Regions from separate parts of the Enterococcus olivae genome, predicted to be linked through region 1. Evidence: predicted binding sites of a transcription regulator. Region 1 holds the regulator's gene; the other holds the start of a gene.
What was found. The regulator HrcA, encoded in region 1, represses chaperone genes, less so after heat shock. The targets are predictions, from matches to a motif close to TTAGCACTCNNNNNNNNNGAGTGCTAA.
Positions count from the first base shown of each region.

Region 2: groES (co-chaperone GroES) is a predicted target of HrcA. The motif match lies at 2,534-2,560, and genes of this name have one in related genera.

Region 1 is NZ_JBSMVT010000001.1:167,350-171,784, reverse strand. Features, by position in the region: gene ACWODM_RS01000 (AAA family ATPase) at 100-591, shown strand; fluoride riboswitch at 882-943, shown strand; gene ACWODM_RS00995 (cation:proton antiporter) at 1,062-2,261, shown strand; gene hrcA (heat-inducible transcriptional repressor HrcA) at 2,412-3,452, shown strand; gene grpE (nucleotide exchange factor GrpE) at 3,495-4,022, shown strand; gene dnaK (molecular chaperone DnaK) at 4,072-4,435, shown strand, end outside.
Region 2 is NZ_JBSMVT010000020.1:18,736-23,170, reverse strand. Features, by position in the region: gene ACWODM_RS11915 (HTH domain-containing protein) at 141-467, shown strand; gene ACWODM_RS11910 (helix-turn-helix domain-containing protein) at 514-777, shown strand; gene ACWODM_RS11905 (hypothetical protein) at 807-1,613, shown strand; gene ACWODM_RS11900 (CPBP family intramembrane glutamic endopeptidase) at 1,745-2,371, opposite strand; gene groES (co-chaperone GroES) at 2,601-2,885, shown strand; gene groL (chaperonin GroEL) at 2,913-4,435, shown strand, end outside.

The DNA.
Region 1 (4,435 bases):
AATAGTAAATTTAAATTTTTGAAAAAATCTATCTTTAGAAGCCAAATATTTACTGAAAAGATACGGTTATGGAACATTAGAAAAATAAGGAGGGATATTTTGGCAAAATTAATTATTATCCGTGGAAACTCTGGAAGCGGAAAATCGACTATAGCGAGTAAACTTCAACAGCACTTTGGATTAAAAACAATGTTACTCGCTCAAGATGTCATTCGACGTGAAATTGTACGAGTTAAGGATGGTCAAAATAATTTAGCTATTGATTTAATTAAAAAAATGGCTGAATATGGTTCGCAACACTGTGAAGTCGTTATTATTGAAGGAATTTTGTACACGGAATGGTACGGAAAAATGCTTTCAGAATTATTTATAAACTTCGAGTCCGTACATGCCTTTTATTATGATGTTTCATTTGAAGAAACTTTAAAGAGACATCAAACAAAATCTAACCACAAAGATTTTAGCATAGAAGACATGAAACGATGGTGGAAAACAAATGATATTTTAGACATTAAGAATGAAAAAATTATCCACGAAGAGATGACTATTGAGGAAAGCTTCTCATTTATATTAGAATCTTTTGATCAATAGAAATAATGTACACTAGAAAATTTATTTTTACTTTCAATTTTTAATCCAACAATATTGAAATATAAATATACATCGGCTATTAAGTTATATCCATGCAAGTCGATTGCTTCTTGAAGGAGCAACAATGGAGTATATTGCTGAACAACTAGGTGACGAAATGCATATTATAGAGAAAAGCTACGTTCACGTAATGGAACAGTTAAGAAGATAGAATAAAAGTATTATAGATCTTATGCGTGGTTAATTTGTCAGAGGATTTGTTATTGAGTTCATCAGCTGAAAATGCTAAGATAGCTAAAAGGGAGGGTGCTCCCTATAACTGCCTGAAAGGGCTGATGGCGCCTGCTGTATACAATAGTTTATTTAGTGAGCTTTTCTACTGAAATAGACTGCTGTATGCTGCAGGCTTTTTTTGTACTTTCTTTTACAGAGAACATCAATTAGATGAACGGAAGGATCGTGGTTTTTATATGTTAACAAGTATTGCCCTTATTATTTTTACAGGAGTTATTATTGACTGGATAAGCAAAAAAATAAATGTTCCCAGCTTGATTGGATTTATTTTTGCAGGAATTATTATGGGACCATCGGCCTTCAATATATTGCAGCCAGCCCTTCTTGAGATCTCTGGAGATATCAGACAGATCATTTTGATCATTATTCTGACTAGAGCCGGCTTGTCACTGAATCTTCGAGAGTTGAAAAAAGTCGGGCGACCAGCTGCGTTGCTCAGCTTTGTACCAGCTACTTTCGAGATACTGGGTACTGTCATTTTTGCGTCTGTTTTCCTAGATTTGTCACTATTGGAATCAGCCCTTTTGGGAACTGTTCTTTGTGCTGTTTCGCCAGCAGTTGTGGTGCCGAGAATGGTCACCTTGATTCGTGAAAAATTTGGAACAAAAAAAGGGATTCCTCAATTACTGCTTGCAGGTGCTTCCATCGATGATATTTATGGACTGGTTCTTTTTGCCTCTTTTCTCTCATTGGCTCAAAATGGAAGCTTTCAAGCAAGTGCTTTTTTTGAGCTGCCGCTTTCTTTGATAAGCGCAGTGATTATTGGTTGCTGCAGTGGTTACCTGCTCTCAAAAATTTTTGGGAAAATTAAACTGGTGCCTGTGATGCAGGTCCTTTTGATGCTTAGTGTGTCTCTGGGCTTTATTCAAGTAGAAAATGGCTTTCCTCAATTGCCATTTTCAGGAATTTTTGCTGTGATGACTATGGCAATCATGATTTACCGTCTACTGCCTTCTGACAGCGAAAAAATTGCTCGTATCTACAATCAGCTTTGGATTCCAGGTGAGATGTTCTTATTTATCTTAGTTGGTGCTTCAGTCAATATTACTTTTGGCTTTTCTGCTGGCTGGCGTGCTGTTTTTGTCGTACTTCTTGTTTTGATCGTTCGTATGGCTGGGGTTTGGGTAAGCTTGCTCGGCACGAATCTCAACAAAAAAGAAAAGCTCTTTTGCTTGATCGCCTATTCCCCGAAAGCGACGGTACAAGCGGCGATCGGAGCTGTCCCAATGGCTCTGGGCTTGCCGTCTGGCGAATTAATCTTGACTGTATCGGTAGTTTCGATCTTATTGACAGCTCCTATGGGTGCATTTGGAATGGACTTTACCTACAAGCGGTTGTTAACAAAAGATACGACAAGTGAAACGATGCAAGGTTAACATTTTTTATCCATTAGAATTTCGATTAGCACTCTTCGATGGAGAGTGCTAATTTTTGAGGGTTTCCTCTTGACATCTAAGGAGAATGTGGTATATTTATAATCGTATTAGCACTTAGAACGCAGGAGTGCTAATAAAGAGGTGATAAATTTGTTGACAGAAAGACAAGAACAGATCTTGCGTCTGATCATCCAAAACTACACAAATTTAGGCCAGCCAGTTGGCTCGAAAAAATTGATGGAGGATGGTATCGAAGCAAGTTCAGCAACGATTCGTAACGAGATGAAGACGCTTGAAGATCATGGCTTCCTCTCAAAGACACATTCTTCTTCAGGACGAGTGCCATCAATTACTGGTTACCGCTATTATGTGGATCACCTGTTGACTCCTTCTCAAGTAGATAGAGAGGAGATTTCTCTGATTCGCCAGTCTTTTGGCAAAGAATTTCATGAAATCAATGAAATCATCCAGCAGTCGGCGAATATATTATCTACATTGACGAGTTATACTGCCTTATCACTTGGACCAGATGTGAAAGAACGAAAACTGACTGGTTTCAGGATCGTTCCTTTGAATAATCGCCAGGTGATTGCAATCATCGTCACAGACAAAGGAAATGTAGAAAATCAGATTTTTGCTATTCCGAAATATTTGAATAGTGAAGATCTTGAAAAAATGGTTCGGATCATCAATGACAAATTGATTGGTCAACCTTTAATGACTGTCTATCATCGATTGCGTACAGAGATCCCGATGATTCTTCACAAATACTTTCAGACAACTGATGGTGTGTTGGATCTTTTCGACAGTATGTTGAATCATATTTTTGAAGATAAGATCTTTGTAGGAGGACGAATGAACTTACTGGATTTTGAACAGAATCAAAATGTAGAACAGTTCAAATCAATGTACTCTTTTATGAAGAATACCGAAAACCTCAATCAATTGTTGACTCCTCGTGATGGGGCGATTCAAATTCGGATCGGTTCAGAGTTGGGGGACGACCTATTGAGTAACATGAGTATGATTCAGGCTAGTTATGATATTGATGGACATGGCAAGGGAACCATTGCATTGTTGGGACCGACAAGTATGCCGTATTCAAAAATGTTTGGTCTGGTCGATGTGTTTAGGCAAGAATTAGCTTTGACCTTGGCTGATTACTACCGATCTTTGGATTCGTTTAGTTAGTCAAGAAATAGTAAGATTTTAAACAGAAGGGAAGTTAGTCCATTGTCAGAAAAAGAAAATGTTTCAGAAGAAATCGAAGAGATGTCAGATGAAACAGTGGAAGAACAAACAGTGGAAGTTTCTGAAGTTGATGAACTGAAGGAACAGCTGAATGAAATGGAAGACAAGTTCTTGCGTGCTTCAGCAGAAATTGCTAATATTACGAACCGTAACCGCAATGAAAGAGAAACACTTCAAAAATATCGTTCACAGGATCTAGCGAAAAAATTATTGACTTCGATAGATAATCTGGAACGTGCCTTGCAAGCTGAAGCTACGGAAGAAGAAAGCATTAACTTGAAAAAAGGTGTAGAAATGGTTCTTGAAAGTTTACGTCATGCACTGAAAGAAGAAGGAATCGAAGAGATTTCAACGACAGATGCAGCGTTTGATCCTAATCTACATCAGGCTGTTCAAACAGTCCCTGCCTCAGAGGAACATCCGGCAGATACAATCGTCGATGTTCTACAAAAAGGCTACAAATTGCATGACCGCGTCTTACGAGCAAGCATGGTCGTAGTCGCACAATAATTACTGTTGATTCAATTTAAATGAATATAAACAAAGGAGATTTTTAATTATGAGCAAAATCATTGGTATTGACTTAGGTACAACAAACTCAGCCGTTTCTGTATTAGAAGGCGGCGAAGCAAAAATCATTACAAATCCAGAAGGAAACCGTACAACACCATCTGTTGTTTCTTTCAAAAATGGTGAGATTCAAGTTGGTGAAGTGGCTAAGCGTCAAGCGGTGACAAATCCAAATACGGTTTCTTCTATCAAACGTCATATTGGCGTAGATGGTTACAAAGTGGATGTAGATGGAAAATCTTATACTCCACAAGAAATTTCAGCAATGATCCTGCAATACATCAAAGGATTTGCAGAAGATTATTTAGGTGAACCAGTAGAAAAAGCGGTGATCACAGTTCCTGCTTATTTCA
Region 2 (4,435 bases), on a different contig from region 1:
GATCATTGATGGCGTGTGATCATTATTGAGTGGTAAAAGTTAAATTATACTTAACAGATAGGCAATCAATGGTTTTATTTAAAGTTAGGTGTTAAAGTCTTGACTTCGATAAAAAAGATTAGAAGGAGAAATAAAATAGCATGCGAGCATTTTTAGATAGTAATTGTCGAAGAAAAGTTGAACTACTGATCTTGTTGAATAAAGAAAACGACATTACTTTTAATGTTTTGAGTCGCAGTTTAGGTGTGTCACGTCCGACTATCCTGCGCGACTTGGAAGAGATTCAAACGAAATTTAATGAATGGCAAGTGACAGAAGCGGCGATAGCTATCCGTAAAACAACAGTCTATCTGATTGTTAAAGAAAATTTTTCCATTCATCAAATAGTATTAAATTACTTGAATGAAAACCTACGATATCAGGCTTTAGTAGAAATTTTTCATTTTTTAACATATTCATTTACGTGAATTTACAGAAACTCACTTTGTTTCTTATAATTCACTTTATAAAAAATTGAACAGCCTGAATAAGGTATTAAAGAATTTTGATTTAAAATTTGTGACGAACAAACAAGCAGAATTACTAGGTAGTGAAAAACAACTGCGTTTTTTCTGCTCAGAATTCTTTTGGTACTCTTATAGTGGGATAAGCTGGTCTTTTCATAATATTCCCAGAGAGAGTTTGGAATCTTTTGTGGAACCGATTGAACACATTCGTGGAAAAAAATTAGGAATCGTTGAAAAAGAAAAATTTTTTACGATTTGGCGATTTGTCTGACTCGTATTCAGCAAGGGAATTTTATTCCTTTGTCTATATTAAGACATGAATTTTTGAAAGATAGCTGGCAATTCAACTATATTGAGCGTTTCTTCCAGCCATTGTTTGAATCGGATATTAGAAGCATTAGCAATGTTCAAATGAAAGCGGAGATCGCTTTTGCCTATATCTTTTTATTTGCACAAGAGTATCATATGGAAGACAACAAAAATATTGGAGAAATGTTGTTTTATTGCCAGACGCATCATTTGCAAGCTGGAGAAATAACAAATCGTTGGTTTCAAATGTTCTATCAGAATTTTCCTTTGACTACGTCTGCCAAAGATTACAGTCTGCTTTATGCTAATTTGATACACAAACATGTAAAGGCCTTGACTTTTAAAGGAGCAGGGAGTTTGAGTGGCATTGATCTAGGAGCCTCCGTCTATGTTCATCCTGAGATGAATCGACGGATCGTGCGTATTTTTGATCAATTAGCTCAGGATTCTCCGGGCTTATTGAAAAACAAACAATTCTTGCTGGACAATTATCGTTTTTTGATTAGTCAATACATTGAGCAAGAGCGAAAAACCTTGTCTGTCTGCGTATTGTCCGTGTTTGGTGAAGAGTATTTGGATATGATCAAGAGGCATGCGTTTCAGGGAATGGATTTTGAGGTGATTGTGTCAGGTGACATTGATGATACGACCGATTTGGTGATTACAGACCGTAAATACGAAGACATTGAATTTGATAAGAATAAAATTTTGTATTGGGAAAATATCCCTAGTAAAAAATCTATGTATCGAATTCAGACCTATATTCATGAACATTTTGGTTATCTCAAGGATGCTTGAGATACGTTTGAAAACATCTCAATAGAGGAATTGTCTGTTGTGAACTAAATGTTAAATAAAAAAACACCTTCATTCTGTAAGACGCTTGTAACTTTCAAGGCCTGCAGGATTGAGGTGTTTTTTTGTCGAAATTAAAATGGATAAAACAGTTGTACGATCACCACAAGGCTGTTCATCCCGACATGGGCCAGGATCGGTGTCCAGATCCTGCCGGTCAAATAGTAGAGCGAACTGAAAAAAAAACCAAGTGAAAAGTAAAGCAGCAGATGTCCGTCTTGATGGATCAAGGCGAATAAAACCGAACTAATTCCTATTGCTAGCCAGACATTGATAGATGATTCCATCAACCCAACCAAGGCTCGGCGAAACACGAATTCCTCCATGATCGGTCCACCGATCATCACCGCTGTCATGAATAGCGGTTGTTGCAGGATGATCTGAATTGCACCAGAGGTATTGGCAGAAGTGATGTCTTGTCCCAAAAATTGCTCGATATACAAGACAATATTTTGTAAATAAATCGCTGCAAAAATCCCTAAAAAACCTAAAAGAAGACACAGGATCCATGAGAACTGAGTGGTCTCAAAGGAAAGTTTTTTCTTTTGTTTGAGATACAGCCCCGTCAAACAAGCTGCCCCTAATAAATAAGTGATCGTTGTCAGGATTACTTGACCGTCTAAATCTGTAGCGATCGAAGGGAGATAATAAGCAACTGCGTAAATGCCGATGGTCAGTAGACTGTATTTTTTGATCGACATAGGGAACCCCCTTTCGTCTATTTGTTTTATTATAGCAAATAGACGAAAAACGGGGTAGCCTTTGGATCAGCTATTGAGTTTAACCAATTTTGACTTTTATGAAAAAAATGATTCAAAAGACTTGCAATCTGAATGGAAAATGAGTAATATTAGTTTTGTAAGTTAGCACTCTAGTTAAGAGAGTGCTAATGATAAAAAAGTATCAAAAGATTAATTGGAGGGATTTATCGTGTTGAAGCCATTAGGTGATCGTGTGATGATCGAAGTCGCACAAGAAGAAGAAAAAACTGTCGGAGGACTTGTTTTAGCATCTGCAGCCAAAGAAAGACCGCAAACAGGAACGGTTATCGCTGTCGGTGAAGGCCGAGTTTTGGATAATGGTGAATTAGCAGCTGTGTCAGTCAAGGTTGGCGATACAGTGTTATTTGAAAAATATGCTGGTTCTGAAGTGAAATACGACGGTAAAGAATATCTAATTTTTTCAGCAAAAGATATCGTCGCAATTGTAGAATAATAAAAAAATTTTGAGGTGAATCAAATCATGGCAAAAGAAATCAAATTTGCAGAAGATGCTCGTGCAGCAATGCTGCGTGGCGTAGATAAATTAGCAGATACAGTAAAAGTTACCTTAGGCCCAAAAGGTCGTAACGTTGTTTTAGAAAAATCTTATGGATCACCATTGATCACAAATGATGGGGTAACGATCGCAAAAGAAATCGAACTAGAAGATCATTTTGAAAATATGGGTGCGAAATTAGTTTCTGAAGTAGCATCTAAAACCAATGATATCGCTGGTGACGGTACAACGACTGCCACTGTCCTAACGCAAGCAATCGTTCGTGAAGGTTTGAAAAATGTGACAGCTGGTGCGAACCCATTAGGCATTCGCCGCGGGATCGAATTAGCAACTAAAGCAGCAGTGGAAGAATTACACACTATTTCTTCTATCGTTGATTCTAAAGAAGCAATCGCTCAAGTAGCTGCCGTTTCTTCTGGTAGCGAACAAGTCGGAGAATACATTGCAGACGCTATGGAAAAAGTCGGCAATGACGGCGTGATCACTATTGAAGAATCAAAAGGAATCGAAACAGAGTTGGAAGTAGTTGAAGGAATGCAGTTTGATCGTGGTTACCTTTCTCAATACATGGTAACGAACAGCGACAAAATGGAAGCAGACCTAGAAAATCCATACATCTTGATCACAGACAAGAAAATCTCAAATATTCAAGATATCTTACCTTTATTGGAACAAATTTTACAACAATCAAAACCATTGTTGATTATTGCAGACGATGTTGATGGTGAAGCATTGCCAACTTTAGTCTTGAACAAAATTCGTGGAACATTCAACGTCGTGGCAGTGAAAGCACCAGGCTTTGGTGATCGTCGTAAAGCAATGTTAGAAGACATCGCTGTTCTAACTGGCGGAACTGTCATTACTGAAGACTTAGGTTTAGAATTGAAAGATGCAACGATCGATACTTTGGGTCAAGCAAGCAAAGTGGTTGTTGACAAAGATAACACAACAATCGTTGAAGGTGCGGGTACCAAAGAAGCCATCGACGCACGTGTTCAAGTAATCAAAAATCAAATCGCAGAAACAACTTCTGATTTTGACCGTGAAAAATTACAAGAACGTTTAGCAAAACTAGCTGGCGGTGTCGCAGTAGTGAAAGTCGGCGCAGCGACTGAAACCGAATTGAAAGAATTAAAATTACGCATTGAAGATGCTTTGAACGCAACACGCGCAGCGGTTGAAGAAGGCATGGTCTCAGGTGGGGGTACTGCTTTGGTCAATGTGATCAATAAAGTAGCGGAACTTGAAGCAGAAGGCGATGCAGCAACCGGTGTGAAAATCGTTTTACGCGCATTGGAAGAACCTGTTCGTCAAATCGCTGAAAATGCAGGCTACGAAGGTTCTGTCATTATCGATCGTTTGAAAAATGCAGAATTAGGCATTGGTTTCAATGCAGCAACTGGTGAATGGGTAAACATGCTAGATGCAGGAATTGTTGATCCAACGAAAGTGACTCGTTCAGCCTTGCAAAATGCAGCCTCTGTTGC